DNA from 4 places in the Providencia lanzhouensis genome. Region 2 is predicted to be linked to each of the others. Evidence: predicted binding sites of a transcription regulator. Region 2 holds the regulator's gene; each other region holds the start of a gene.
The links. The regulator CRP, encoded in region 2, controls carbon source genes, mostly activating them, when cyclic AMP is high. The targets are predictions, from matches to a motif close to ATGTGANNNNNNTCACAT.

Region 1: a site for CRP is predicted at 4,458-4,475, ahead of pth (aminoacyl-tRNA hydrolase). Genes of this name have one in related genera too.
Region 3: a site for CRP is predicted at 2,785-2,802, ahead of ACIH2S_RS10000 (YchE family NAAT transporter). Genes of this name have one in related genera too.
Region 4: a site for CRP is predicted at 5,717-5,734, ahead of ACIH2S_RS03405 (NupC/NupG family nucleoside CNT transporter). Genes of this name have one in related genera too.

What each region holds. Positions count from the first base shown of each region.
Region 1 covers NZ_CP174123.1:1,832,655-1,840,685, reverse strand. The annotation lists gene hemA (glutamyl-tRNA reductase) at 1-873, opposite strand, end outside; gene lolB (lipoprotein insertase outer membrane protein LolB) at 1,231-1,875, shown strand; gene ispE (4-(cytidine 5'-diphospho)-2-C-methyl-D-erythritol kinase) at 1,872-2,747, shown strand; gene prs (ribose-phosphate diphosphokinase) at 2,815-3,762, shown strand; gene ACIH2S_RS08680 (DUF2583 family protein) at 4,085-4,357, opposite strand; gene pth (aminoacyl-tRNA hydrolase) at 4,667-5,257, shown strand; gene ychF (redox-regulated ATPase YchF) at 5,360-6,451, shown strand; gene ACIH2S_RS08665 (AAA family ATPase) at 6,668-8,031, opposite strand, start outside.
Region 2 covers NZ_CP174123.1:355,856-363,886, forward strand. The annotation lists gene ACIH2S_RS01620 (plasmid stabilization protein) at 1-36, opposite strand, end outside; gene ACIH2S_RS01625 (aminodeoxychorismate synthase component II) at 434-1,009, shown strand; gene ACIH2S_RS01630 (aspartate aminotransferase family protein) at 1,141-2,355, shown strand; gene ACIH2S_RS01635 (hypothetical protein) at 2,416-3,954, opposite strand; gene crp (cAMP-activated global transcriptional regulator CRP) at 4,168-4,800, opposite strand; gene ACIH2S_RS01645 (OsmC family protein) at 5,124-5,528, shown strand; gene ACIH2S_RS01650 (phosphoribulokinase) at 5,608-6,474, opposite strand; gene ACIH2S_RS01655 (YheU family protein) at 6,523-6,741, opposite strand; gene ACIH2S_RS01660 (hydrolase) at 6,738-7,721, opposite strand; gene ACIH2S_RS01665 (LysE family translocator) at 7,835-8,031, shown strand, end outside.
Region 3 covers NZ_CP174123.1:2,131,163-2,139,193, reverse strand. The annotation lists gene adhE (bifunctional acetaldehyde-CoA/alcohol dehydrogenase) at 1-2,539, opposite strand, end outside; gene ACIH2S_RS10000 (YchE family NAAT transporter) at 3,050-3,694, shown strand; gene ACIH2S_RS09995 (ABC transporter substrate-binding protein) at 4,310-5,941, shown strand; gene oppA (oligopeptide ABC transporter substrate-binding protein OppA) at 6,090-7,676, shown strand; gene oppB (oligopeptide ABC transporter permease OppB) at 7,743-8,031, shown strand, end outside.
Region 4 covers NZ_CP174123.1:738,881-746,911, forward strand. The annotation lists gene ACIH2S_RS03370 (LexA family protein) at 1-120, shown strand, start outside; gene prfC (peptide chain release factor 3) at 377-1,966, shown strand; gene ACIH2S_RS03380 (Hok/Gef family protein) at 2,287-2,403, shown strand; gene ACIH2S_RS03385 (Hok/Gef family protein) at 2,799-2,915, shown strand; gene ACIH2S_RS03390 (BON domain-containing protein) at 3,182-3,595, shown strand; gene ACIH2S_RS03395 (patatin-like phospholipase family protein) at 3,738-4,814, shown strand; gene ACIH2S_RS03400 (TatD family hydrolase) at 4,807-5,592, shown strand; gene ACIH2S_RS03405 (NupC/NupG family nucleoside CNT transporter) at 5,888-7,183, shown strand; gene deoC (deoxyribose-phosphate aldolase) at 7,644-8,031, shown strand, end outside.

The DNA of each region.
Region 1 (8,031 bases), 1.5 Mb from region 2:
TTTTTCTACATCCTGCTCGATATCACGAGGAACTGCGATATCAATCAATAACATAGGTTTACTACGGCGTGCTTTCATCGCACGCTCGACCATCCCTTTACCAATAATTGGCAGCGGGCTAGCCGTTGAACTAATCACAATATCCGCTTCAGCTAAACGATTATCGATATCGGCTAATGAGATAACTTGCGCGTTCACTTCTTTGGCTAGAAGCTCGGCTCGTTCTAGCGTTCGGTTAGCTATCATCATTTTTTGCACGCCATGCTCACGCAAATGACGCGCCACTAATTCGATGGTTTCCCCTGCACCGACTAACAAAATATTCAAATGTTTGAGTGATTCGAAAATCTGTCTCGCCAGTGTACAAGCCGCAAAAGCGACAGAGACCGCATTCGCACCGATATCAGTTTCAGTTCGTACACGTTTAGCCACGGAAAACGATTTTTGGAATAAGCGCTCTAATTCGCTAGATAGAGAATGATTATCTTGCGAAAGCGCAAACGCCTTTTTCACTTGACCGAGAATTTGAGGCTCACCAAGAACCAACGAATCTAGCCCACTTGCCACACGCATAAGATGGCTAACTGCGCGCGCATCTTGGTGCCAATAAAGGCTAGGTTGTAGATCTTTGGCGGTGATCCCGTGAAAATCACATAACCATTTAGTTAACTGCTCCTGCGCTTTTTCTTGGGATTCAAGGCTAAGATACAGTTCAGTTCGGTTACAGGTAGACAGCACAACGCCGCCACTCACTTGAGGCTGTTTCAGTAACTCCTCAAGTGCGTGGTCGATTTTTTCAGGACCAAAAGCGACTTGCTCACGCAAAGCCACTGGTGCTGTTTTATGATTAATGCCTAAGGCTAATAGGGTCATTGTGCTTACGACTTACTCACATTGCTCACATTGCTAATTTATTTGTCAGCATGATACTAGTGACCTAGCTCATTACTGCGATTTATATTCGTATATTGTAGATGATTAACGCGTCTGTTTCTACGGGTAGCCTATCATCAACAATCAGAAAGATGATGCACACCAAAATTTACGTTGATTATCGGACTGTCTGATATCAATATCAATAAGATGCATCAAGGATGCCGCTATTTGGCACAGAAAGCAAATTCCCTATTTTTTAGTATGTTTTCATTGATAACCACTGCAGATTAGCGCAATATTCCTGAAAATTACCTTTTGAGAACCGATATGCAACTTTCTTCAGCTCTGTCGTTTATGCGCCCAGCCAGAAACTTTTGGCGATTAATGCCCCTTTCCTGCCTGCTGCTGACTGCCTGTGTGACCACATCTCAAGACACTACGAAAGGCACTTCATCTTCAACGGATGCGCAGTGGAAAGCCCACCAATCACAAGTGGTTGAACTGCGTGATTACCAAACTCGCGGCTCCTTTGTGTACATTGGCGGTCAAGGTACCGGAACAGAAACCAAAACTTACGCGAAGTTTTTCTGGCAGCAATATACCCCCGAAAAATACCGTTTATTGCTGACTAACCCATTAGGTACGCGTGAACTGGAACTTAGTGTGGAACCTGATTTAACCAAATTAACCACGAAAGATGGGCAAACTCACATGAGTGATGTGCCAAGTGAATTAATTTATCAGTTAACTGGTATGGATATCCCCATTGATGATCTCACCGCTTGGTTGGTCGGTTCTCCAGGGCGTGCCACTGAATATACTCTCGATAGCAACCACCTGCTCAAATCCGTGACGTTTAAAATCAATGGCGAAACATGGAAATTGGATTATCTCTCTTACGATACCAAAACCTCGCCGATGCTGCCGAACCACATGGAGTTGAAGCAAGGGGATAAAATCATCAAATTAAAAATGGATAGTTGGACACTGAAAAAATGACGTTAACGTGGCCATCACCGGCAAAATTGAATCTTTTTTTATACATTACTGGGCAGCGAGCTGATGGTTATCATGAGCTACAGACTCTGTTTCAATTTTTAGATTATGGTGATGAAATCACCTTTAGCACTCGTTCGGATGATCAGATTAATTTGCTCACCCCGATGCCGGGTGTGGATACCGAAAAAAACTTAATTATTCGTGCAGCAAAAAGCTTGCGAACCTATTGTCGCGAAACCCTCAATCATCAAGGGGCGTTAGGTGCAGATATTCACATCAACAAAGTGCTGCCGATGGGCGGTGGTATTGGTGGCGGATCGTCAAATGCCGCGACAACGCTGATTGCGCTTAATGAGCATTGGGGAACTCACGTTTCTGATGAGGTTTTAGCCGAATTAGGTAAACACCTTGGTGCTGATGTTCCCGTTTTTGTTCGCGGTCATGCCGCCTTTGCTGAAGGCATTGGCGAAATTTTAACACCCGCAGAACCAAAAGAGCGTTGGTATTTAGTCGCACACCCCGGAATTGAAATCTCAACCCCGATGATCTTCACAGATCCAGAATTAAATAGAAATTCTCCAAAACGCTCTTTAGCCGCATTATTACTGGCTCCGTATGCAAATGACTGTGAACCGATCGCAAGAAAACGTTTTCGTGAGGTTGAACAGCTCGTTTCTTGGCTGTTAGAATATGCTCCGTCTCGCCTAACAGGAACAGGCGCTTGTGTGTTTTCTGAATTTGAAACCCAAGCGGATGCCCTGAAGGTGTTAAATAAATCCCCATCGTGGGTGCAAGGATTCGTCGCTCAAGGAGCGAATGTTTCTCCTGTGCACAAATTCCGCGCTGGGATAACCCGTGTATTGCACCGATAGTGATGACTTATCCATCATTGCTGTTGGTCAACAATATCTCTCTGGACGCAAGCCTGAGGTTTTTCTCGTGCCCGATATGAAGCTTTTTGCTGGTAACGCTACACCGGAACTAGCACAACGTGTTGCTAACCGCCTTTACACTAATCTTGGAGACGCGGCTGTTGGTCGTTTTAGCGACGGCGAAGTCAGTGTTCAAATTAATGAAAATGTTCGCGGTGGTGATATTTTTATCATCCAGTCAACTTGCGCACCAACCAATGACAACCTGATGGAACTCGTTGTTATGGTCGATGCCCTGCGCCGTGCATCTGCTGGTCGTATTACCGCTGTTATCCCTTACTTCGGTTATGCAAGACAGGATCGTCGCGTACGTTCTGCCCGTGTACCAATCACCGCTAAAGTTGTTGCCGATTTTCTGTCAAGTGTGGGTGTTGACCGTGTTCTTACTGTTGACTTACACGCAGAGCAGATCCAGGGCTTCTTTGATGTTCCTGTAGATAACGTATTTGGTAGCCCAATCCTTCTGGAAGATATGCTGCAGAAAGATTTAGAAAACCCAATCGTTGTTTCTCCAGACATCGGCGGCGTCGTTCGTGCTAGAGCAATCGCGAAATTACTGAACGATACTGATATGGCAATCATTGACAAACGTCGCCCACGCGCAAACGTTTCTCAAGTGATGCATATCATCGGTGACGTTTCTGGTCGTGACTGTATCTTAGTTGACGATATGATTGATACTGGTGGCACACTGTGTAAAGCAGCTGAAGCGCTGAAAGAACGTGGTGCTAAGCGTGTATTCGCTTATGCAACTCACCCAATCTTCTCAGGTAATGCTGTAGACAACATCAAAAACTCTGTAATTGATGAAGTCATTGTTTGTGACACAATTCCTCTTTCTCCTGAAATCAAGGCGCTGAACAAAGTTCGCACCCTGACCCTTTCAGGCATGCTGGCCGAAGCTATTCGCCGTATCAGCAATGAAGAGTCAATTTCTGCGATGTTCGAGCACTAATTCTAAAGCGGGGTCTTAATGACCCCGTTTTAACATGCTGGTTTCAGTAGTTTTTCATTAAATTATTGAGGCGAGAAATGTGCTTTATCGCACCACATTCATTGTGGTCACGATACAAAAATTTATAAGTAGCGCCCCTACTGTTGTTCATCAACCGTAGGGGCTTTATTTTTTTGAACGGTTTCATTTATCGTGGCTTTAGACAAAAAATAAGAGTGAAATCATTGATATCGAATTTCACTCTTATTTAGATTTTACCTATTTTTCAATGACACATTTTTGTTCACTGAGGATATCCATTGATGAGCTTCAGCCCAACTCACTATGGGTAACGGTGGTTATCGTTACGGGAATGAAATTGGCGTTTCAGCAAACAGTAACGGTCTTCCACTTTCTCTTTACCGCCCATTCTTGCGCCCACTAACCAAACCAATGCACCGATAAAGATCCCGAACAGTGAACCATTGATGATGTCATCGGACAACCCTAAATCAACAATATGAGAAAACAGGTTTAAACCGATGCTTCCCCCCATCACCACCATACCCAACCCCATCAAGCCATTACCAATGAGAGTAACCATTTTCCGTTTCATATCTACCTCCAATATCAGTAAACTGATACGCAAGCATTAAAGAAAAGTTCGATAAAACTTTATATTTATGTAAAGAGTATAGCTCTTTAAGTAAAATTATTTGCGATAAGCTTCACATGTATAGAAGAGTTTAAGGATATCTACTCAAAAAGTGCTTTTAATCAATTTAACAACTGATGATGGTATTGACGAATAATTCACAAACTAATTATCACTAGCACAACCTTATCAATGACAATTTTGTACATCCCCCCCGACACGAGGTAAACTAGTCACCAATTTCTATACATTGACAGTGAAAAAGTCCCCGTGAGTAAAATAAAATTAATTGTTGGATTAGCCAATCCGGGCGCTGAATATGCGCAAACCCGCCATAACGCTGGTGCGTGGTATGTTGATTTACTGGCACAACGCCATAACCAATCGTTAAAGGAAGAGCCTAAATTTTTTGGTTATACAGCTCGCATCAATCTTAATGGCAATGATATTCGCTTGCTGGTTCCAACCACCTTTATGAACTTGAGCGGTAAATCCGTCGCCGCGGTCGCTAATTTTTATCGCATTAATCCGGATGAAATTTTAGTGGCTCATGATGAGCTCGATTTACCACCGGGTGTTGCCAAAATGAAACTCGGTGGCAGTAACGGCGGACATAACGGCTTAAAAGATATTCAAAGTAAATTTGCCAATAACCCTAACTTTTACCGCTTACGCATTGGTATTGGGCATCCAGGCGATAAAAACAAAGTTGTTGGGTTCGTTTTAGGCAAGCCTCCGCTGTCAGAACAGAAGCTTATTGATGATGCGATTGATGAATCTGTGCGCTGCACGGACATCCTGTTATCAGATGGAATGGATAAAGCTATCAATCGCTTACATGGTTTTAAAGCCACAGCCTAAGAGTTGATTTCATCAAACACGAGTTTTTGTGTATAATCAGCGCCAATTTTCTAAACATTAGGGGCAGCACTCGCCTGCCCCCGCTATTAAGGTGAGAAACATATGGGTTTTAAATGCGGTATCGTTGGTCTGCCTAACGTGGGTAAATCCACTCTGTTTAATGCATTGACCAAAGCCGGCATCGAAGCAGCCAACTTCCCTTTCTGTACAATTGAACCAAACACGGGTGTTGTGCCAATGCCAGACCCACGTCTTGATCAATTAGCTGAAATTGTGAAGCCTCAGCGCATCCTGCCAACCACGATGGAATTCGTTGATATCGCGGGTCTGGTAAAAGGCGCATCGAAAGGTGAAGGTCTTGGTAACCAATTCCTGACTAACATCCGTGAAACGGAAGCGATTGGTCACGTCGTTCGTTGTTTCGAAAATGACAATATCATCCACGTTGCTGGCCAAGTTGACCCAGCAGCCGATATCGAAGTGATCAACACTGAATTAGCGCTGTCTGACTTAGATACTTGTGAGCGTGCTATTCACCGCGTACAAAAACGCGCAAAAGGCGGCGATAAAGACGCAAAAGCGGAATTAGAAGCTCTAGAAAAATGCCTGCCACACTTAGAACAAGCTGGCATGCTGCGTTCATTAGATTTAACCGCTGAAGATAAAGCCGCAATCCGTTATTTAAGCTTCTTGACCCTGAAGCCAACCATGTACATTGCTAACGTCAATGAAGATGGTTTTGAAAATAACCCATACTTAGACAAAGTCTACGAAATCGCTAAAGCCGAAGGTTCTGTAGTTGTGCCTGTTTGCGCCGCTATCGAATCTGATATCGCCGAGTTGGACGATGAAGAGCGCGATGAGTTTATGGCTGATTTAGGCATTGAAGAGCCAGGTCTTAACCGTGTGATTCGTGCAGGTTACGAATTATTAAACCTGCAAACTTACTTCACCGCTGGCGTGAAAGAAGTGCGTGCATGGACTATCCCTGTTGGTGCAACGGCTCCACAAGCGGCGGGTAAAATCCATACTGACTTCGAAAAAGGCTTTATCCGCGCACAAACTATCGCATTCGAAGATTTCATCAAATTCCGTGGTGAACAAGGTGCGAAAGAAGCCGGTAAAATGCGTGCAGAAGGTAAAGATTACATCGTTAAAGATGGCGATGTGTTGAACTTCTTGTTTAATGTGTAATTGATTTAGCCCATTATAGGGCATCGTTCGATGCCCTATATGAAATAAAGCCTTTTGAAATCCATGTAACTGAGTGGATTTTTCTTTTGGTTGTGTCTCAGCTTTTCCCAAAATTCAAGCTACGTTAATCTAGCTGGTCTTTTCAACTTTCAGTTGAAACAGGCTTTTTTCATCATGACCACTGCAAGTTTTAGGATAAAAAACTAACTGTAATCATCATGGTCTTTCAGCTGCTTTTAACCATGTATCCACTTCATCAACACCTAAAATCAACATCATATCTTGCAAAGCAACTACTCGATGTAGCATTTCTCCATCATCTGATTCTTCCTGCTCTTCTGCTTGTATAAATAAGCGAGTCAATAACTGCACTAAATGGTTATTGTAATCATGTAAGTAGGCTTTTACTGTACGAATATATTCAAAATAAATCTCAGTAGCTTTTAATGCATACAAAGGGTCTATACATGAAACAATATTTAGCCATGCACCGAAACCGAATAAACCAATTCTGGATGCTTCAGAACTCGTAGATATTAATGAAAAATAGCGCTCTAACATTTGCATAGGTAAAATAACAACAGATTCTTTTTCTCTAAAAAGACTACCCATCGACTCTACTAATATAGAGGAGTATTGATTATCATCACTTAACGCCGCAGATAAACCCGCAAGACATAAATTAGAATGTTGTTTAAAATTTTCACAATGTGTCCAAACATCTATCGCTCCTTTCCATGCATCACTATCATTTAATTCTTTTATTTGTTTTATAAAATCACAACTTTCTATTTTTCCTGATAATACAGCTAATGCAGATATTCTTCCCCATGCTTGAAATCCATCCTTAATGTCTTCAGACACAATCACACTTAACCACGGAGAAACCCTATCATACTCATGATGATAAGAATAATAGAGACAACGCTCAGCCATATCCCAAAGTCCTTCACTACCTTTCCGCATTATTAATTCAAATACTATCCAACCAACTTCAGGCAAAATATGCTGTAAATGAGGTAAACGGCGTAATACTACAGCTCTCACCGCCGGATGATCGTTAGAAGCAAATTGATGTAATGTAGGTAATAACAACTCGGGCCAAGAGATATGTTCTTCATGTAACCTTATTGCCATAACCATGAGAGTATCAGCAATATGACCTTTAATCATATTAATACCTATTGAAATATAAGTGACACCATCTCCTGATATAGGGTCTCTTTCTTCCACTGTTAAATAGGGAATAGATAAAAAAGTTACTCGTTTTGCGTTATTTATATCTCTCACTATATGTGAGCACCCTTGTAACACTTCAGAAGCAGAGCTATTTAGTCTCCAATACACCGAATGCCGCTCCAATTCATCCAAAAGATCGTTAATTAAGACATCAATATCTGGTTCATTAACTGGTTTCCAATCATTACTTGGATTAAGATTTCCATAGCGATAATTCAAATAATTTGCAATCCCATGCATGATATGATTTCGAAAATCTTCATTTATATCCTGCCAGTAAAAAGACAAAAAACTCAAAAACCGTAATGGGTCTCTTGATGATGCCTCACTTAATTGACGAG
Region 2 (8,031 bases):
TTTTAAATTCGCTAATTGATGATGTTTTTTTAGCAAGAAGCGTTTTGGTATACATAGCAACCTCTAAAATTAGCACTAAATATGGAGCTTATTTTAGAGTGAAAAAATATTGTACATGAAATACACAACATGAAGGGCAATCTAATTTAGTCTGGCTGCTGCTATTTTATTCCATTGTATTTAAAGCAATTATTATCAAATTTTGAATGTTGTTATATTCTTGTGAATATAATCCCATGATTTTTATATGGAAATTTTATACTGAAAGTGGGTTACTTGACGTAAATAGGCTATTTTCCTGTCTTGGCTGTGCTATGATAGCCGCCCTTTGTGATAATTTATGGTTTTTGGGACGCGTTCTAATTGCTAACCGCCACAAATTATGCATAAACAAAAAAACTTATAATGATAAAAATCAGTCGGATAGGCTACTATGCTTTTACTTATTGATAATTACGATTCATTTACATACAACTTATACCAATATTTCTGCGAACTAGGGGCGGAAGTGCTGGTGAAACGTAATGACGAAATTACCATTGAAGAAATTGAACAATTGGCTCCAACCCATTTGGTCATTTCACCGGGTCCTTGCACGCCTGATGAGGCAGGGATTTCTCTGGAAGCGATAAAACATTTTGCCGGGAAAGTCCCCATTTTGGGGATCTGCTTAGGTCATCAAGCCATTGGGCAAGCTTTTGGTGCCTCTGTCGTGAAAGCGAGAGAAGTGATGCACGGCAAAACGTCATCTATCCACCATAATCATCAAGGGGTATTTAAAGGACTTAATCGGCCTTTAACGGTGACTCGCTATCACTCTTTAGTGATTGCGGCAGAAACACTACCAGCCTCTTTTGATGTCTCCGCATGGTCACTGAATAACGGGGATATCGATGAAATTATGGGGATCCGCCATAAAACCCTGCCAATTGAAGGGGTTCAATTCCATCCTGAAAGTATTCTCAGCGAACAAGGTCATGAGTTGTTGAGTAACTTTCTCAAATATTAGTGGTTGATTTTCGCGAATAGCAAAATTAATTATGCATATTTTACCCTTCCCTATTGCTCTTTATTGATTTTTTATTCATATTTGATGCTTATATTTTCACTTAGGCATTCGATAAAGAGCAGGTGAGGGGTATGTCAGAACAACACGCAGTCAATCGGCAAACTTTTGATCAGGTTATGTTACCTATTTTTTCGCCAGCTGAATTTATTCCAGTTAAAGGCGAAGGTAGTCGCGTTTGGGATCAGCAAGGTAAAGAATATATTGATTTTGCAGGTGGGATCGCGGTTTTAGCGCTGGGTCATTGCCATCCAAGTTTAGTCGCTGCTGTTCGTGAACAAAGCGAAAAACTGTGGCATGTGAGCAATGTTTTTACCAATGAGCAGGCGTTAAAGCTGGCTCAAAAATTAACCAAAGCAACATTTGCAGACCGTGCATTTTTTGTGAACTCTGGCTCTGAAGCGAATGAAGCCGCATTCAAGTTAGCGCGTCGTTATGCCATCACCAAATATAGCCCATATAAAACGAAGATCATTGCATTCAAGCAAGCGTTTCACGGCAGAACATTATTTACTGTCTCAGTCGGTGGACAAGCGAAATATGCAGATGGTTTTGGTCCAAAGCCTGCGGATATTATTCATGTGCCTTTTAATGACCTTGATGCCGTTAAAGCCGTGATCGATGAAAATACCTGTGCAGTGGTTTTGGAGCCAGTTCAAGGGGAAGGCGGGGTAACCCCAGCAACACCAGAATTTCTGCAAGGAGTTCGTAAGCTTTGCGATGAAAATAATACATTACTTATTTTTGACGAAGTGCAAAGTGGAATGGGGCGTACGGGGAAATTATTCTCTTATATGCACTATGATGTCGTTCCCGATATTTTAACCACAGCAAAAGCCCTCGGCGGCGGCTTCCCGATTAGTGCGATGATTACAACCGCTGAAATTGCTAAGACTATGGAAGTGGGCTCACACGGAACCACTTATGGTGGTAATCCGCTGGCGTGTGCGGTGGGTAATGCCGCTTTTGATATTATCAATACCGATGAAGTACTTGATGGGGTTGCTAAGCGCCGTGAGTTATTTGTCGCCCATTTAAACAAGCTTAATGACCAATATGGCATTTTTGCTGAAATTCGTGGAATGGGCTTATTAATTGGTGCAGAACTAAATGGCAAATTACTGAATCGCTCAAAAGATATTCTACAAGCTTGCGCGGCTGAAGGGCTGATGATGCTGAATGCGGGTACAAATGTATTGCGCTTTACACCATCACTGATTATTTCTGAAGATGAAATTAATAGCGGGATGGCGAAGTTAGAAACGGCAATTAGTAAGTTGCTAGCCTAATTGTATTTTTATAGTGACAGAGGCATATTTGCCTCTGTCACTGATCAATTACTCAAGCTGTTACTTGTTATTAAGCTTAGCTAATTTCGCTTGAATTATCGCAGAGTGTGCTTCTTCTTTGGCTATTTGTTTGCTCAGATTATTTATTTCATTCATGGTTTTTTCTGTTTTATCCAACATAGCATCTAAATTTTTAGTATTGGGTTTTCCTTTATTTGATGCTATTTTTGATGAGTTTTCATTTGATGAAAACTGATATTTTTCACTATTATGTTTGGCTCTTAACATTGATGTTCTAGTTTGGTTAATTTTTCCATTAAATTGATATGTTTTTTTCTTTGGCTTCACGACAATGTGTGTTTTTTTATGAGGCGTCTCTGTATTCTCTGTTTCTTTGTTTTTTAATTCTTTATTTTTTTGAGTAGCAATATGATCATTTTTTACATGTATCTTTGCTGTTTCTTCTGAACTATATCCTGATTCATCCGTTTTTTCTGAAAAATAGCCGGATGAGTTGGAGTTTAAACTTTCATTACTGGAATGAATTTTATTTTCAAGTTCATTCAGTGTGTCCATATTTTTAAGATGTCGATTTATTGATTTCATGTCAGTTTCATCAACAAGTAATTTATTTAGTTGATGTGTTGATGGAGTTGATAAGCGAACCAAACTGCCGTTAATTTTTTTGTGTAAATTATGACTCCAATCACTAGTGTCATTATCCCACTCAAGCTCATCATTGAACTCAAATTCGTTATTATTGCTCTTTATTTTATTCTCATCATTTATTTTTAAAATAGAAGTTTTCTGTATCATGCTTGATTCAGCTTCTTTTTTTATTCTCTCTTCATCTGCTTTTATTGCATTTTCTTTGTCTGTCTCTGTTTTTTTCAGTTGCTCAGCTAGGTTAGCTTTTAATGATTTTAGCGTGTTAAGATTATCTTCAACCTTTTGAGTCGAAGCGGTATTTTGATAAGTGATTACATTGTTTTCTTTTGTTATTTCATGTTTTTTTTGGGTTTCGATTTCCTTTTTAAAGGTGACTAAAAATTGTTCACTCTTGTTTTTTTTAAAGATGTTTTTTAAATAGCGAATACCTTTTTCATGGGTCGATTTTATTTCTAAAATTAAGTTTGAAAATCGGCTTGATGAACGTTTTAAATTAAATTCTTTAAAAACATTGGTTTCTGGAGTACTTGTTTTATCAATTAGCATTAGTTTGGCATCCTGTTTTTCATTAATAAGTGGCTGGTTTTTTATTGAGACGGAATGGTTAAAAACACGTGGGGATTTAAGAATTAAAAAATGGTCATTAACTTCAATAGCTTCATGATATTTATAGGGAAGTGTTATTTTTTCTACAGGAGGTGAGTATTTAATTAGATTAATTTCTTTTTGTTCACTTGGCTCAAAGTGACAAGTCGATATAGCGAAATGTTTTTTTTGATAATGTAAATTAGATAGGCGATTATTATCGGGTATGCATGAATCAATATTATTGGTTTTTTTTATTTTATTAGATAATGATGAAGTGGTTATGATTTTATTATCATTGATATTAATAATGCTTTCGTTTCTTGGATTGATATTTTTAATCATCGTGTTGTCAACTCTCAATAATGGTTTAGTTACCACTATCTTAATTTGACAATTAACTATAATTATATAAAGAAACGATACTCATCAATGAACGTATATAAATGAGAGGGAGAATATAAAGGTTCTTAATTAAGAGAAAATAGCTTTGTACGTGAAGTATAAAGCTATTTCAATATCGAAGCCTCACCAAGAAAGGTGAGGCTGACAGGTAAATTAGCGAGTGCCGTAAACAACGATTGTTTTGCCGTGTGCGGAGATTAAGTTTTGATCTTCCAGCATCTTTAAAATACGACCGACAGTTTCGCGAGAACAACCTACGATTTGACCGATTTCCTGACGAGTAATTTTGATTTGCATACCGTCTGGGTGAGTCATCGCATCAGGCTGTTTAGCTAAATTCAACAATGTTTGAGCAATACGACCAGTAACATCTAAGAATGCAAGGTTACCAACTTTTTCAGACGTGGTTTGCAAACGACTTGCCATTTGCGCGGAAAGGCGCATCAGGATATCAGGATTGACTTGAATCAGCTGACGGAATTTCTTGTAAGAAATTTCAGCGACTTCGCAAGCAACTTTCGCGCGAACCCACGCAGTACGTTCTTGCCCTTCTTCAAATAACCCAAGTTCGCCAATGAAATCTCCCTGATTGAGGTAAGAGAGAATCATTTCCTTGCCTTCTTCATCTTTGATTAAAACAGCCACTGAACCTTTAACAATGTAGTAAAGGGTTTCTGCTTTTTCACCCTGATGGATCAGAGTGCTCTTGGATGGATACTTATGAATATGGCAGTGTGACAAAAACCATTCAAGAGTAGGGTCTGTTTGTGGCTTGCCGAGAACCATTAGCGTTATCCTCTGTATGTTATTGCAACCTTTCGAAAAGTAGGGAAAGGCTGACTTTAAAGTGTCTAGCTTAGCATATTAAGTCACATTGATGCCTATTATTAATGCTGCTCTAGGCTAACGTAAATTAATATCAATTGTATAATATAATCAATTAAATCGTTGAGTTTTGATCTTAATCCTATCAACTGACCATTGTTTGTATCATATCCAATGCCGAAAGTCTTCCCTGTATCGCTTCAGCCTAATAATGCTGATATAACATTGTCTAGATATATGGAACAATGTGACGATAAATATCACTATTTTCGAGAGGAATAAAAATGGAAGCACGCGTAAAGTGGGTTGAAGGGCTCTCTTTTCTAGGTGAGTCGGCATCAGGTCATCAAATCATGATGGATGGTAATGCGGGCGACAAAGCACCGAGTCCGATGGAAATGGTTTTAATGGCAGCAGGCGGATGCAGCGCGATTGATGTGGTTTCTATTCTGCAAAAAGGTCGTCAGGATATTGTTGATTGTGAAGTGAAATTAACTTCACAACGCCGTGAAGAAGCCCCGCGTTATTTTACGGATATCAACCTGCACTTTATTGTGACGGGACGTGAATTAACGGACAAAGTGGTAGAGCGTGCGGTTCAACTTTCTGCTGAAAAATATTGTTCAGTTGCTATCATGTTAGAAAAAACGGTTAACGTGACTCATAGCTTCGAAATTAAAACGCCGTAATTATTTTCTTGATATTAAGATGCTTATCGATAATTAAGATAAGCATCTTGTTATTTATCTATTTAATGAGAATCTCAAACTACCCATTTCGTTGTTTCATTAATTTTTCCACTAATGGCATCATAATAAGCTCCATCGCGAGCCCTAATTTCCCTCCGGGTACCACAATGGTATTCATTGCTGAAATAAACGAGCCATTTAACATGGATAATAAATAAGGAAAATCGATCTGCTCTAATCCTCTAAAGCGAATAACAATAAAACTTTCGTCCTGTGAAGGAATGGCTTTGGCAGAAAAAGGGTTAGAGGTGTCAACGGTAGGAACCCGCTGGAAGTTAATATGGGTACGAGAAAACTGCGGCGTAATATAGTTAATATAATCCCCCATCGAACGGACTACAGAATCCATTACGGCTTCACGAGAATGCCCTCGCTCGGTGGTATCGCGGATCAATTTCTGGATCCATTCAAGGTTAACAATCGGTACTACACCGACAAGTAAATCAACATGCTGAGCAACATCATGCTCTGGGGTGACTACGCCACCATGTAATCCTTCATAAAACAGCACATCAGTATTAGCGGGTAATGGCTCCCATGGCGTAAATGTGCCGGGTTGTAGACCATAAGGCACGGCTTCATCGTAAGTGTGTAAATATTTCCGAGATTGACCGCCACCCGTTTGGGCATAATCAATGAGGGTTTGTTCCAGTAGAGAAAAATCATTGGCTTCTGGGCCGAAATAACTGATATGGCGCCCTTGCTCGCGAGCTTTACGAATAGCCATATCCATTTCAGGGCGGGTATAACGATGAAAACTATCCCCCTCAAGGGTGGCTGGGCGGATATTTAATTGATGGAAAATTTTACGAAAAGCTTGGCTCGTTGAGGTTGTTCCTGCGCCACTCGAACCCGTCACTGCAATAATCGGATGCTTCTTCGACATAGTGGACTCCCTGTTTTACGCCATGACCACTATTTTTGAGAAACAGCGCTACGGGCGAAACTGGTTATTAGGCATGAAATTTACCGATTCATGTAACTCAGACCAGACTAGCACAATTTCGCCGGAAACTAACTGCCGTTTCACATCATTGACTTTGTCCTGCAAGCTTTTTTCGTGAACGCCATAATCGGTTCCTTCGCGCAAAACATAACTCTCGATAAGATTTTCGAGGGTTTCAGGTGCGAGATCTTTCCACGGAATAATCATGATTTTTGCTCATTCAAATACGCAGTTAGCCACAGAGGGATGCGAGTTTCTAACCACATTTGTGGTTTTCTAAAACTACCGCCGACAAACCCGACGTGCCCACCATGCTCCGTCATTTGGTATTCAATATTTTCGGGTAAATGGCTTAAATCAGGCACGACTTCGGGCGCCATGAATGGGTCGTCTTTTGCGTGAATAATCAGGGTTGGCTTAGTAATTTGAGATAACTTAGGTAGCGCACTGCATTTTTGGTAATAATCAGCAGCGTCATCAAAACCATGAATACGCGCGGTGATCACATCATCGAATTCACGAATGCGTTTTAACTGTTTTAGCTGCAACAAATTAAGAGGAAGTGAACCCGGATAACGCACCAGTTTGCGGGTGGCGTTACGTTTCAATCCATTTAATAGGTAACGTTGATAGAGCTGAGAAATTCCTTTCTCCATTTTCATGGAGCAGGCTTCAAGCATTAATGGCGCCGAGACAACGACGCCAGCATCTAATTCAGCATTCTCACCGTTTTCAGCTAAATAACAGGCGAGCATATTACCGCCAAGGGAATAGCCTACCGCGGCGGTGGGGGCATCACCCCATGTCTGTTTTAGCCAATGTAAAAAATAGCGTGCATCACTGGTTTCACCGGAATGGTAAATACGTTTTTGGCGATTAGGTTCACCACTGCATCCTCTAAAATGCATGATCACGCCGAGCCACCCTTGTTTCTGGGCGCTTTCTAACATCCCGTGGGCATAGGGGCTTTTAAAATTTCCTTCCAACCCATGAAAAATCACTAAACGAGGCTTTTCGCTCGCTTGTTCTGGGTTTTCACTCCAAGCAAGATCGATAAAATCACCGTCAGGCAATTCTAATCGCTGCCATGTTGGGATAATTTTCGGGGTACGGCGAAAGATCCTTGGCAATAAGGTTTGGAGATGTGGGTTCTTTGCCCAACTCATAGGGCGGAAATTTTCTGACATGGCCTTATTTTTTATTTAGTGGAACGCTTGTGAGTGACATAACATACTGTTATTTTTCTGTGATGCAAGTAAACAAATCTAGAAACAAATTTAGGTTGAGGAACATAGTATAAATGACTCTGGGGCTAATTTTTTCGCTTTTTACGTTTTTATTCATTGCAGCAGTCACACCCGGCCCTAACAACATGTTGTTGACCTCTTGTGCAGCTAACTACGGTTTTCGTCGCAGTATCGGATTATTATTAGGAATAATGCTGGGCATGCAGTCAATTTTATATTTGTCTGCCTTCGGTGTTGCCGCGCTATTACT
Region 3 (8,031 bases), 1.8 Mb from region 2:
GTGGGTTAGCGCCAGTACATTGGTCATCAAATGCATCTTCAGACAGTTTATCTAAGTGAGCTAAGAAGTCCGCTTCGGCAACGCCAGCTTCACGGATAGACTTAGGAATGCCTAAATCCGCTTTCATCTCTTCTAACCAAGCCAGTAAGCGTTCAATCTTCGCACCAGTACGGTCGCCTGCTTTGGTTAATCCTAAGTGGTCTGCAATCTCAGCGTATTGGCGGCGTGCTTGAGGGCGGTCATATTGGCTGAATGCTGTTTGCTTAGTTGGATTATCATTTGCGTTGAAACGAATTACGTTACAAATCAATAGGGCGTTTGCTAAACCGTGTGGAATATGGAATTCCGATCCCAGTTTATGCGCCATTGAGTGACAAACCCCTAAGAAGGCGTTAGCAAAAGCAATACCGGCTAATGTTGCCGCATTATGAACGCGCTCTCTTGCTACTGGATTTTTTGCTCCTTCATGGTAGCTTGCTGGCAGATAATCTTTTAACAGGGTCAGTGCTTTGAGTGCTTGACCATCAGAGAACTCATTTGCCAGAACAGAAACATAAGATTCTAATGCGTGAGTCACTGCATCCAAACCACCAAACGCGGTTAAGGATTTAGGCATGTTCATCACGAGGTTAGCATCAACAATCGCCATATTTGGTGTTAATGCGTAGTCCGCTAATGGGTATTTTTGACCTGTTTTATCATCCGTCACAACAGCAAATGGCGTCACTTCTGAACCTGTACCTGAAGTGGTGGTGATAGCGACCAGTTTTGCTTTCACACCCATTTTTGGGAACTTGTGAATACGTTTACGGATATCCATAAAACGTAATGCTAATTCTTCAAAGTGTGTTTCTGGATGTTCGTACATCACCCACATGATTTTCGCAGCATCCATTGGGGAACCACCACCTAAAGCGATGATCACATCCGGTTGGAAGGCTTGCATTTGAGCAGCACCTTTACGCACAACGGATAATGTTGGGTCAGCTTCGACTTCAAAGAAAACATCGGTTTCAATATGGTGCTTTTTCAGAACATCGACAATTTCATCAACATAGCCATTATTAAATAAGTAGCTATCGGTCACGATAAAGACGCGTTTCGCACCATCAGTGGCTATCTCTTCTAAAGCGATTGGAAGACATCCACGGCGGAAATAGATTGAACTAGGAAGTTTATGCCACAACATATTTTCAGCTCTTTTTGCCACGGTTTTCTTATTGATTAAATGTTTTGGTCCCACGTTTTCAGAGATGGAGTTACCCCCCCAAGAACCACAACCCAAGGTTAAAGACGGCGCCAGTTTAAAGTTATACAGGTCACCGATACCGCCTTGAGACGCAGGAGTATTAATCAAAATACGCGCCGTTTTCATTTTTTCGCCAAAATAGCTGACACGGTCATGTTGGTTATCTTGGTCAGTATAGAGACAAGAGGTGTGACCGATACCGCCCATTTCCACTAACTGTTCAGCTTTCTCTACTGCATCTTCAAAGTTTTTAGCGCGATACATTGCTAAGAGTGGGGACAATTTTTCATGAGCGAATGGCTCTGACTCATCCACAAGTTTGACTTCACCAATTAAGATCTTAGTGGTTTCAGGAACGATAACGCCCGCCATTTCTGCAATTTTAAATGCAGGTTGACCCACGATAGCCGCGTTTAAGTTGCCATCTTTTAAAATGATATTTTGTACCGCTTTGAGCTCTTTACCTTGTAACAGGTAGCCGCCATGGGTAGCGAAACGCTCACGAACTTGATCATAAACAGCATCAACCACCACTACAGATTGTTCAGATGCGCAAATTACGCCGTTATCAAATGTTTTTGACATTAAGATAGAGGCAACGGCACGTTTGATGTCTGCGGTTTCATCGATAACAACTGGCGTGTTACCCGCACCCACTCCAATCGCAGGTTTACCGGAACTGTAAGCCGCTTTCACCATGCCTGGACCACCTGTCGCTAAGATCAGGTTAATGTCAGGGTGGTGCATCAGCGCATTGGATAGCTCAACAGAAGGGGAGTCAATCCAGCCAATAATATCTTTTGGTGCGCCAGCTTCAATGGCCGCGTTCAATACAATCTCAGCAGCACGGTTAGTCGCAATTTTAGCGCGTGGGTGTGGAGAGAAAATAATAGCGTTACGGGTTTTTAAACTAATTAATGATTTAAAAATTGCGGTAGAGGTTGGGTTAGTGGTTGGAACGATACCGCAGATAATACCAATCGGCTCAGCAATGGTGATGGTACCAAAAGTTGGGTCTTCAGATAGAACACCACAGGTTTTCTCGTCTTTATATGCGTTGTAGATATACTCAGAAGCGAAGTGGTTTTTAATCACTTTATCTTCAACAATCCCCATGCCTGACTCTTCAACTGCGAGTTTTGCTAATGGAATTCGTGCATCAGCAGCAGCAAGAGCAGCGGCGCGGAAAATACGATCCACTTTCTCTTGAGAGAAGCTGGCGAATTCACGTTGAGCTTTTTTGACACGAGCAACAAGTTCATTGAGTTCAGTAACGTTTGTTACGGACATATAGATTACTCCTGATAAAGTTAAAATTTTTAAGCCAATGAGCAAAGCATCTAAAAAAAGCTGTTGTGACTAGAACATCTAAAACGACCACCCAAAACAACAGTATAGATAAACTTAATAATAATGCTTTTCGCCCATGCTAATTGGCTTATAAATCTCAGATAAATAGCTCAAAAAGTAAAAATTAACTGATTGATTACCGCGTTTATCAGTTGAGACTAGATTAACAAAAAGGGAATTTAATAAAGTGATCTAAATCACAAAGTATGCAAGCTGACTCCATTCAGCATGCTGTTTTTATGGGATTCATTGATTTGCAAAAAAATGATTAATTTATCGCTAAAAAGAGGTGAATAAATCATTCTTTTTTGGCCATTAAGATAAGTTGCAATAAATAATTCTACTAAGATGCACAAAATTGTTCTTTAACTAAGGATTTTAGCGATTTCAGTGATAAAATTAGTTCAGGTAAGCGTTTATTGTTTAAGAATTTTATGAGGGTATTAATGGGTGAGCGCAACATTACTTGATTTATCAGGCTATATTAAATTTTTTATTGGTCTATTTGCGTTGGTAAACCCGGTTGGTATCCTGCCTGTGTTTATTAGTATGACAAACTATCAAACCGTTGCGAGCCGCAATAGAACTAATACGATAGCCAACTCATCAGTCGCAATTATTCTTTGTACATCGTTGCTGGTGGGGGACTCGATATTACAGCTGTTTGGTATTTCAATTGACTCATTCCGCATCGCGGGGGGAATTCTGATTGTCACCATCGCGCTATCGATGATCAGCGGTAAAATTGGTGAGGACAAACAGAACAAACAAGAAAAAACAGAAACCGCAGTGCGCGATAGTATTGGAGTGGTACCGTTAGCGCTTCCGTTAATGGCGGGTCCCGGTGCAATCAGTTCGTGCATTGTCTGGTCATCGCGATGGACTGGCTGGCAGAACTTTATTGGTTTAGCGTTAACCAGTATTTTGTTCGCTTTTTGCTGTTGGCTGTTGTTCCGCTCTGCGTCTTTACTGGTTCGTTACTTAGGGCAAACGGGCATCAACGTTGTCACTCGTATCATGGGGCTACTACTCATGTCATTAGGTATCGAAATCGCTGTAACGGGTGTTAAAGCCATATTTCCAGGACTTTTATAGTGAGTGTTATTTAGCCGTCTTACGAGACGGCTATTCTCATCTGCCTTTCCCTTCATTCCATTATTCCTTTCGAATTCAAAATATTCACTCAAATATTTTGGCTTGTTATGTGTAATCAAACCGTCCTTTACAATCAAAATAATTCCTCTACGCGATAAATTTGAAATGTGATTATGTGTCGCACTTTTTGCAAAATCAGGCATAAAAAGTAAGGAAATGTGAGCTGCGTAAATTTATTCACTATTCTCATTAGAGATTGTTAATGATATGTTTGGATTAATGTTGATGAAAATTTTAAGAGTAACTTAAGGTTTTTTATTATCTAATTGTTTTTATTTGAGTATTTAAAGGTTGAGGAAGTGTGTTACCCCTTTTCAATAGGCTCTCTAACTTTAAATGTTAAATAAATGTAATTTTTATAACTTTTTTTTATAAGCTTTCTGAGCAAAATTGCACCGTTAAGGAAAGCTTTTGGTGGTTAAATTAGAAAACAGCTTAAGAAACAGTGACTAGAGCAGTAGTAAATCAACAATGTGTAGGCGAACTAAACGTCGTTCAACATACGTTGAAACGTTAACTGTAAAACCGCAACTATGAAATGGAGAAGGCGCAACGATGAAACTTACTACCAAGCACAGTTTACTTTCCTGTCTCATTTTCTCATTAACAATTTCTGCTCAAGCTTCATCAACCCCCGATAAATCCCCATTAAATACAACATCTATAAATAAAATAGTGGTCAATAACGGTTCAGAAGTGACTTCACTCGATCCTCATAAAGTCGAAGGGGTACCTGAAGGCAATATTATTTTAAATTTATTGGAAGGGCTGGTTTACGACGATATTAATGGTGTGGCGGTTCCTGGTATGGCAACCCATTGGCAAAATGAAAATTACACCGTATGGACATTTACCTTACGCGATGATGCCAAGTGGAGTGATGGCACTCCCGTTGTTGCAGAGGATTTTGTATATAGTTGGCAGCGTTTAGCGGATCCCAAAACTGGCTCGCCTTATTCCAGTTATTTACAAAATGCTTATATCGAAAATGCAGACGCTATTTTAAAAGGTCAAAAACCTAAAGAATCGTTGGGCGTTAAAGCCCTTGATGACAAACATTTGCAAGTCATCCTAAGCCATCCCGTTCCGTATTTTATCGATATGCTTTCCCACACTTCAATGAAACCCGTTAACCGTAAAGCCATTGAAAAGTACGGCGATAAATGGACTCAACCGGGTTCCTTTGTGGGCAATGGCGCCTATGTTTTGGATGAGTGGACGGTCAACGAGCGAATTATTATCAAACGTAATCCGTTATATTGGAATGACGCAAAAACGCAGATTGATCAAGCGACATTCTTAGCGATTACCTCTGAAGTCAGTGATAACAATCGCTATCGCAGTGGGGAAATCGATATTAGTAATTCAGCTATTCCCCCAACACTATTCAAAAAGATGAAAGCGGAAAAGCCGAACGAACTGTATGTTCGTCCGTTTCTGTGTACGTTTTATTATGAAATTAATAATCAAAAAGCCCCATTCACGGATCCTCGAGTACGAGAAGCCATTAAGTTAGGTTTAGACAGAGAAACCATCACTAATAAAATTATCGATCAAGGACAGACGGTGGCTTACGGTTTTACGCCAACGTTTATCCATAATGGTAATTTTGCAGTGCCAGAATGGGTAAAGCTCACGCCAGAACAGCGTTATCAACGTGCGAAAGAGTTGCTCGCGGAGGCTGGATATAACGCCAAAAATCCGCTCAAGTTTACCTTGCTATATAACACCTCAGACCAAAATAAACAGCAGGCGATTGTAGCGGCATCCATGTGGCAGAAAAATATTGGCGCAGAGGTAACACTGCAAAACCAAGAGTGGAAAACCACACTGCAAAATCGCCATGAAGGAAATTATCAGGTTGCAAGAGCAACATGGTGTGCCGATTACAATGAACCTTCTGCATTTTTGAATTCATTACTATCAGAAAACAGCAACAATACGGCGGCCTATAAAAATAAAGCCTATGACCAACTGTTATTAGAGGCTTTAACGGCACCGGATGACCAAGCTCGTCAACAGATTTACCAACAGGCGGAAACCCTGCTGGATAAGGAATCTGCGCTAGTTCCCGTTTATTACCGTGTGAGTGCAAGGATGATCAAGCCCACAATCGGAGGATTTAAAGGTGAAGACCCTCTTGATCACATGGATATTAAGCGGTTATATATTAATTCTACTAATTAATAATTTTGTAATAAACAAAATAATTGCTTACTGACTCAGTAAGCAGATGCATCAACAACACAACCAAAACAATAGTATGGGAGTAACCAAAATAATGAGCAAATTACTGAATAAGACATTTGTTGCTTTAAGCGTTGCTGCTGGGTTAATGGCAGGGACGATGGCGACAAGTTATGGTGCAGTGGTACCAGCGGGTGTCGAACTGGCTGAAAAACAAAATATGGTTCGCAACAATGGTTCTGAACCTCAATCCCTTGATCCGCATAAAATTGAAGGTGTTCCAGAGTCGGCTTTAGCAAGAGATCTTTTTGAAGGGATTACGATTGTGGGTCCTGATGGTGAAATCTTACCTGGCTCTGCTACGAGCTGGGAAAATAAAGATTTCACCGAGTGGACGTTTAAAATTCGCGATGGCGCGAAATGGTCAAATGGTGACCCTGTCACGGCCGAAGACTTTGTTTATAGCTGGCGCAGACTCGCTGATCCTGATACCGCATCCCCATACGCGAGTTATTTGCAGTATGCACATATCAAAAATATTGATGACGTCATTGCCGGTAAGAAAAAGCCAGAAGAGCTGGGCATTAAAGCGCTGGATGATAAAACTTTAGTGATTAGTTTGAGTGAAGCCGTCCCTTATATTCCAAAATTATTGGCACACTCCTCGATGTCGCCAGTGAATAAAAAAACAATCGAAAAATATGGTGCTAAGTGGACTCAACCAGCCAATTTTGTGGGTAATGGCGCCTATAAATTAAAAGATTGGACAGTTAACGAACGTATTGTTTTAGAACGTAGCCCAACTTATTGGGATAACGCAAACACCGTGATTGACCAAGTGACTTTCCTACCTATCTCCTCTGAAGTCACGGATGTTAACCGTTACCGCAGTGGTGAAATTGATATGACCTATAGCAATTTACCGATCGAACAATTTAAGTCACTACAAGAAAATATGCCAAAAGAGCTGCGTGTAAATCCGTATCTCTGTATCTATTATTACGAAATTAATAACGAAAAACCGCCGTTTAATGACCCGCGTGTTCGTGAAGCATTAAAACTTTCAATGGACAGAGATGTCATCACTTACAAAGTGAAAGCGCAAGGTGATATTCCGGCTTATGGCTTCACACCACCGTTTACTAGCGGCATGAAGACAGAAAAACCAGATTGGTATGCCAATATGACCCAAGAGCAGCGTAATGAAAAAGCCAAACAGTTGCTGGAAGAAGCGGGTTACAACAAATCAAATCCACTGAAATTCAATTTACTGTATAACACGTCAGATTTACATAAACGTATCGCGATCGCTGCATCATCCATGTGGAAGAAAAACATTGGCGCTGACGTGAAACTGGAAAACCAAGAGTGGAAAACCTTCTTAGATAGTCGTCACCAAGGTAACTATGATGTGGCGCGTGCGGGCTGGTGTGCGGATTATAACGAACCGTCATCCTTCTTAAACATGCTGCTTTCTTATAGCAGTAACAATACCGTGCATTATAAAAACAAAGATTTCGATGCCATCATGAAGAAAACACTTCAGGTGAAAACGGACGAAGAGCGTGCTGAGTTGTACCAACAAGCCGAAAAGCTCTTAGATAAAGACTCTGGTATCGTGCCTCTCTACTACTATGTGAACACCCGCTTAGTGAAGCCATACGTGGGTGGATATACGGGTAAAGATCCATTAGATAATTTACATACTAAAGATCTGTATATCATCAAGCACTAATCACAACAGGCTGGCTCCTTGAGGGCCAGCCATTAGCCTTAATGGCAATAGAAGTAGGAAAGGGCAATGTTTAAATTTATTTTGCGTCGTTTGCTTGAAGCAATTCCGACTTTATTTATTCTTATTACCATCTCATTTTTTATGATGAGACTCGCACCGGGCAGCCCGTTTACTGGTGAACGTAAGCTTCCACCCGAAGTCATGGCTAACATTGAGGCGAAATATCACCTTAATGACCCAATGTATAAGCAGTATTTCAGCTACTTATTCCAACTTTCTCAAGGGGATTTCGGTCCTTCTTTCAAATATAAAGACTATAGCGTCAACGATTTAGTTGCGAAAGCCTTTCCCGTGT
Region 4 (8,031 bases), 380 kb from region 2:
GTTATTGATGGTGAACAGAAGTATCTAAAACCTTTGAACCCGCAATACCCTGCAATACCGATCAACGGCAACTGCACCATCATCGGTGTAGTACGACAAGCTATCATCGATTTCTGGTAGCGAAGGAATTTGTGGTTTAGCCACAGTTGTTCATTAGCTGAAGAAGCAACGATTGCAAACAGCTACAACTGAGCATTGGTGCACGCTGAGAGTAAATGGTAACCGATTAGATAACCATTGATTGTTTATAAAGTCAAGATCAGCGAAAATAGCGGCCAATTACGATTAACACGACGGATTTGACAAGCGAAGAACTGAAAAGAGAGTACTTCCAAAAGTGTGTACAAATCCGTGTACAAACTAAAAGAATTTATACATGGCAAACCAAGATTTTCTTAATGAAATCAATAAGCGAAGGACCTTTGCTATCATCTCTCACCCCGATGCAGGTAAAACCACGATCACTGAAAAAGTATTACTTTTCGGACACGCAATTCAACGCGCGGGAACAGTAAAAGGTCGCGGTTCTAACCAGCATGCCAAATCAGACTGGATGGAAATGGAAAAGCAGCGTGGTATCTCAATCACCACCTCTGTGATGCAATTTCCCTATAATGATTGTTTAGTGAACCTATTAGATACCCCAGGACACGAAGACTTCTCGGAAGATACTTATCGTACACTAACCGCCGTTGACTGTTGCTTAATGGTTATCGACTCCGGTAAAGGGGTTGAAGATCGTACTCGTAAGCTGATGGAAGTTACCCGCCTGCGCGATACACCGATTCTGACCTTTATGAACAAATTGGACCGTGATATTCGCGATCCAATGGAGCTATTAGATGAAGTGGAAAATGAGCTGAAAATTGCTTGTTGCCCAATCACATGGCCGATTGGCTGCGGTAAATTATTCAAAGGTGTTTACCACTTACTGCGTGACGAGACCATTTTGTACCAAACAGGTCAAGGTCACACAATTCAAGAAGTTCGCATCGTTAAAGGGTTAAATAACCCTGAATTAGACGCGGCTGTTGGTGATGAATTAGCTTCTCAGCTTCGCGAAGAGCTGGAGTTAGTTCAAGGGGCTTCCCATGAGTTTGACCACGATGCATTCTTAGCGGGTGAACTGACCCCTGTATTCTTTGGTACCGCCTTAGGTAACTTCGGTGTGGATCATATGCTTGATGGCCTCGTTGAGTGGGCGCCTGCACCGCAGGCACGTAAAACTGATGTGCGTGAAGTGGAAGCCACTGAAGAGAAATTTACCGGCTTCGTTTTCAAAATTCAGGCGAATATGGATCCAAAACACCGTGACCGTGTTGCCTTTATGCGTATCGTCTCGGGTACTTATGAAAAAGGGATGAAGCTACGCCAAGTTCGCATTAAGAAAGACGTGGTGATTTCTGATGCGCTGACCTTTATGGCGGGTGACCGTTCTCAAGTTGAGAATGCGTATGCAGGGGATATCATCGGTTTGCATAACCACGGTACTATTCAGATTGGGGATACTTTCACCCAAGGTGAAGAACTGAAATTTACAGGGATCCCGAACTTTGCTCCTGAATTATTCCGCCGTATTCGTCTGCGTGATCCGCTGAAGCAGAAGCAGCTACTGAAAGGTTTGGTGCAGTTATCCGAAGAGGGTGCTGTGCAGGTCTTCCGTCCATTAATCAATAATGACTTGATTGTGGGGGCGGTAGGGGTGCTCCAGTTTGACGTGGTGGTTTCTCGCTTGAAGAGTGAATATAACGTTGAAGCGATTTATGAAGCGGTTAACGTTTCTACTGCTCGCTGGGTTGAGTGCGATGATGTGAAAAAATTCGAAGAATTTAAGCGCAAAAATGAGCAGAACTTAGCCTTAGATGGTGGTGATAATTTATCGTATATTGCACCAACAATGGTTAATTTGAACTTAACCAGCGAACGTTATCCTGAAGTGAGATTCCGCAAAACGCGCGAACACTAATCATTATCTCTAATTAGTGCATTTATATCGAAATGGTCAACTGAGTTGGCCATTTTTGTTATTTATTCAATTAATCATTAATATTTTCAATGCCATAACTAATCGAATCGATATTTTTTCGCGATAGGTATGCTGCTATGATGGCGGTGGGTGCTTGGATCATTTTGGTTCAAGCAGACATTAAGTTGTGAGACCCAAAAGACGAAAGCCCCGAGTTCCATTAACAGTAACTCGAGGCAGTCTCCAACCCAACAATTGGATTCTGTCTCCTTTTTGTACAGGAGTCAAGAGGAATGACCAAGTTTGCTCTTATCGGGCTAATGACCGTGTGCGCCACGGTATTGTGCCTTTCACTGCTGCTGCGGGACCGACTTTGTTCGGTTAATGTAGTCAGTGGAAACACAATGGTTCAAGCTACTCTGTTATGCGTTGAGTAGTCTGGTGGGGGAGTCATCCCCCACATTTCTCTCTGATTGTGGGTTAGGTGGTACAGGCACCCTTTTTCAAGTCAGATAACCCTTAAAAAATCCCATTTCCTATCGATTAGCTATAATAAATAGCCATTAACGATAGTAATCATTAAAAATGAATTTAATATCATATGGTTAGTTAATTGAATCGATATTTTTTCTCGATGAGCATACTGCTATGATGGCGGTGGGTGCTTGGATCATTTTGGTTCAAGCAGACAACAAGTTGTGAGACCAAAAAGACGAAAGCCCCGAGTTCCATTAACAGTAACTCGAGGCAGTCTCCAACCTAGACAATTGGATTTTGTCTCCTTTTTGTACAGGAGTCAAGAGGAATGACCAAGTTTGCTCTTATCGGGCTAATGACCGTGTGCACCACGGTATTGTGCCTTTCACTGCTGCTGCGGGACCGACTTTGTTCGGTTAATGTAGTCAGTGGAAACACAATGGTTCAAGCTACTCTGTTATGCGTTGAGTAGTCTGGTGGGGGAGTCATCCCCCACATTTCTCTCTGATTGTGGGTTAGGTGATACAGGCACCCTTTTTCTATTTTTCTCATCGATAGATATTAGACAATTATTTTTAATTTCTTATTCAAATCATCTAATTAAGATTAATTATCTCAAAACTGAAAATTACCTTGAGTCATACTCTGTAAGATGAGTTATTTGACTTTATTTTTACCTGTTTTTTACTTAGGCTATGACATTGTTAGTTTATTAATCATACCAAGAGGAAGGTTCCAATGAAAAAGATCGCCGTTTTACGTTCTTTAGGTGTCATTGGATTGAGCTGGGCACTTTTTGCTTGTAGCTCATCATCTGATAGCGCCTTGAAAAAACAAGCTTCAGAAACTTGGGACAGCGCAGCTAAAACTGTTGAAATGGCGGGAAAAGATACAGGTAATGCCATCTCTAGTGGTGTGAAAAGTACCGATACCTATATTGATGATTCGTCCATTACTGCGGATATTAAAAGCAAACTCTTAGGTACCAGTGGGCTCCCAAGTAATAGTGTGTCGGTGAAAACTGTTCAGGGTGTGGTTTACCTCTCTGGTTTTCTCAAATCTAGCGAGCAGATAAATCAAGTTGTACAGATTGCATCGACCGCGAAAGGGGTAAAATCAGTACAGAATGGTTTAGTTCTGACGAACAAGTAATTTCTTTTAAATGGGCTTTCAGCCGAAAGCTCATTTTACTATTTGCTCTCCCTGAGAAAAGCGGTTTAATGAGAATCATTTAATTTAATCATATTTATAATGGGATTGATTAAATACACGTCAATATAGAGAAAGGGTTACTATGGGAAAGCATGTTCCAGTCACTTTAGGCACGATTGAGCCACTCGCGTTTTCTGATGAAATTAACGGAAGAAAAACTGCCCTTATCTGCGAAGGTGGCGGTCAGCGTGGTATTTTTACGGCCGGTGTATTGGATGAATTTCTGATAGAAAACTTTAACCCTTTTGATTTGATGATAGGGACGTCTGCGGGCGCCCAAAATTTATCCGCTTATATTTGTGGTCAAGCAGGATATGCCCGCCGAGTTATTACTCGCTATACCACAAATCTTAATTTTTTTAACCCGCTGAGATTTATTCGTGGAGGAAACTTAATTGACCTTGATTGGTTGATTGAAACGACGGCTAAAGAGTTTCCACTTAATATGGATGCAGGGCTTGAATTATTAGATTCTGGTCGTGAATTCTATATGGGAGCCAGTCGTAGCGATGATTTTTCAGCAGCATTTTTACAGCCTGATGCGGATTCTTGGTTGGATATCATTCGTGCCTCTAGCGCCATTCCAGGATTTTATCGAACTGGCGTAGAGTTTAGCGGCGTGCGATACCACGATGGAGGAATAAGCGCAGCGATCCCTGTCGAGGAAGCTTATCGTCGTGGGGCTGATACGATAGTTGTGATCCGCACTGTACCTTCTCAAATGTACTTTACGCCTGAATGGGTAAAACGAATGACACGCTGGCTGGAAGGTGATAATTCGGCGCTGCAACGCATGGCGGCCATGTTAAAAGTTCACTTGAAGAGTTATCGAAAAACCCAGGAATTTATCGAAAATCCACCCGATGGCGTGCAGATTTTTGAAATATACCCACCAACACCACTGAAAAGCAGTGCTTTAGGCAGTAAAATTAGTGCCTTAAACCAAGATTACCATGTCGGACGGCGCTGTGGGCGTTACTTTATTGCGGCATTAGCTCAACAGTTTGCGAGTAATGATGCTGATTTCGGTCGATTTTCTAAGAACTCGAATTCATTAGAGTTGATGCATATGGAAGATCAGCGAGAGTCTTTATTAGCAGGAAAAACAGTTGAGGCAGCAAGTGCTAGCGCCCTGCAAGGCAATCCTGCTCATGAGTGATAATATTCGATTTATTGACACCCACTGTCATTTTGATTTTCCCCCGTTCAGTGAGGCACTTACAGAAAGTCTAGAAACCGCGAAGCAAGGTGGAATTACGGATATTATTATTCCTGCGGTTAGTCAGGATAACTTTCAACGCATATGGAATTTAGCGCATGAGTATTCTCAACTCCATGCAGCAATGGGATTTCATCCTCTATATTTAAGTCAGTTTCAAGAATCACATTTTGAAAAACTGACGGATTTTCTGATGCGTAAAAACCAGAAGTGCGTGGCGGTAGGAGAGATTGGGCTTGATCTCTATATGGAAGATCCTCAATTTGAAAGGCAGCAAATATTACTTCAACGCCAGTTGAAGCTAGCTAAGCAGTTTGACTTACCCGTTATTCTGCATTCACGAAAAACCCATGACCAGTTGGTTGCGATGTTACGTCGCTATGAAGTCCCCGCACGTGGTGTAGTGCATGGTTTTGCTGGCAGCCTTTCTCAAGCCGAAAGTTTTGTGAAACTGGGGTATTACATTGGTGTTGGCGGGACAATCACTTATGAGCGCGCGAATAAAACCCGCCAAGTTATGGCTCAACTCCCGCTAAGTTGTCTTGTGTTTGAAACCGATGCACCGGATATGCCTGTATCCGGTTTTCAAGGTGAGCCTAATCGGCCTGAGCGTATTCAATGGGTATTTCAATCTTTGTGTGAGCTGCGCCACGAATCTCCGGATGAAATAGCACAACAACTTTACAACAATAGCCGGACGTTATTTAATCTAATTTAGACTATAATTAGTCAATTAATAATTATTTCTTAAGTATTTTATGTAGTTATCCGAGTAAATCCATTCAGCTTTTTACCTCTTCTACTATCGCTTTAGTGCTTTTCCAGACTAAACTGATCTTCTATTGTGATTTTCGTCACAATATTTGAATTTATGTTACTTATTGCACTTTGGATTTGTGATGAATGTTGGGGGTTATTAATGATGACTGGTTATAATCATCGAACTAAGATTCGTGGAATCTTGCGAGTTTCTTTATACATTAACCTAGAATTAAGTGAACAGGGATACTTCCATGCAACTCATTTTGAGTATTGTTGGGATGGCGGTGCTTATTGCGATAGCCGTTCTCTTCTCCAGCAATCGTCGCGCAATTAGACTTCGTACAGTCGGCGGTGCTTTTTTAATCCAAGTCGCTATCGGCGCATTCGTTCTATACTCCCCAGCGGGACGTAGCGTTTTACAAGGCATGTCCGACGGTGTTTCTAAAGTTATCGGTTACGGTCAAGATGGGATGAGCTTCATCTTTGGTGGTCTAGTTTCCGACAAAATGTTTGAATTATTTGGCGGCGGCGGCTTTATCTTTGCTTTCCGTGTATTGCCGATCATCGTCTTCTTCTCATCTCTGATTGCAGTCCTGTATTATCTCGGCATCATGCAACTGGTCATCAAAATTCTAGGTGGTGGTCTGCAAAAAGTACTGGGAACGTCAAGAACCGAATCACTGTCTGCAACCGCGAATATTTTCGTCGGTCAAACTGAAGCGCCTCTGGTTGTTCGTCCCTATATTTCTACCATGACTAACTCTGAGCTGTTTGCCATCATGTGTGGTGGTTTAGCGTCTGTAGCGGGTTCAGTATTAGCGGGTTATGCGCAAATGGGTGTTCCAATGGAATATCTGATTGCGGCATCCTTCATGGCGGCACCGGGTGGATTACTGTTTGCTAAGTTAATGGTTCCTGAAACTGAAGTTGCTAAAGATGATGTGGATGCTAAAGATTTAGTGGCAGAAGAAGATCGCCCAGCGAACATCATCGATGCAGCCGCATCTGGTGCAGCATCCGGTATGCAACTGGCTCTGAACGTGGGGGCAATGTTACTGGCGTTCATCGCATTAATTGCATTAATTAACGGTATTTTAAGTGGCGTGGGTGGCTGGTTTGACTATCCGCAATTATCCCTCGAATTATTACTAGGTTGGGTATTTGCCCCAATCGCATACCTGATTGGTGTGCCGTGGAGCGAAGCGACAATTGCCGGTTCTTTCATCGGGCAAAAAGTGGTTGTAAACGAATTCGTTGCTTTCATGAACTTCGGCGAATATATGAAAGCAGATGCGGATGTGATTGCGGCGGGCAAACAAGTTCTGTCTGATCACACTAAAGCGATTATTTCCTTCGCGCTGTGTGGTTTTGCGAACTTATCTTCTGTGGCAATTTTGCTGGGCGGCTTAGGTGGAATGGCACCAAATCGCCGTAGTGATGTGGCTCGTTTAGGTATGAAAGCTGTTATGGCGGGTACACTCTCTAACTTAATGAGTGCAACGATTGCTGGCTTCTTCTTAACATTAGCTGCAATGACCGCAATGTAATCCCCCTGTTTGTGTAGCGGAAAGGCGATTGGTCTTTCCGCTGTCATTTTCTTCTGCGATATTCTTTTTCTGGTTTTTATCGTAACTCTTACTTTTTCAACTATTCTTAACGTAATCAATTTAAGACGAGAAGGCTGCAGCCTGTATAATGGCTGACAAAGAGTGAGCAATTACCTATGGAATTGTGATATCGTTCACGAATATATATTTAATAATGTAACGTTCAGTCGATAAATGTGATTTGTAGCGCATAAAATACCCCAGTTACGTGGTCAAATAGGTAACAGTAAGTTGCCACGGAACTGATAGTTCATAGAGTCAACTGGCTCTAGGGCATCGTGCGGTGAGATGGATCTCAGCTGCTGAGTTTGGAAAACCTAACTAGCATCTTTATGGAACAAGCCCGCTCGCCAACAAAGAACGTATCGTTCTGAAAGAATTAACATCGTTGGAGAGTTATATGACTGATTTAAAAGCAGCAGCGCAACGCGCACTGACCCTGATGGATTTAACCACGTTAAATGACGACGACACTGACGCAAAAGTGATCGCCTTATGTCACCAGGCAAAAAGCCCAGCAGGTCACACCGCTGCTATCTGTATTTATCCTCGTTTTATTCCTATCGCACGTAAAACTTTACGTGAGCAAGGAACGCCAGATATCCGCATTGCAACCGTCACCAACTTCCCACATGGTAATGATGATATAGAGATTGCTTTAGCAGAAACTAAAGCTGCCATTGCTTATGGTGCGGATGAAGTTGACGTTGTATTCCCATACCGTGCACTGATGGCTGGTAATGAAAAAATCGGTTTCGATTTAGTGAAAGCATGTAAGGATGCTTGTG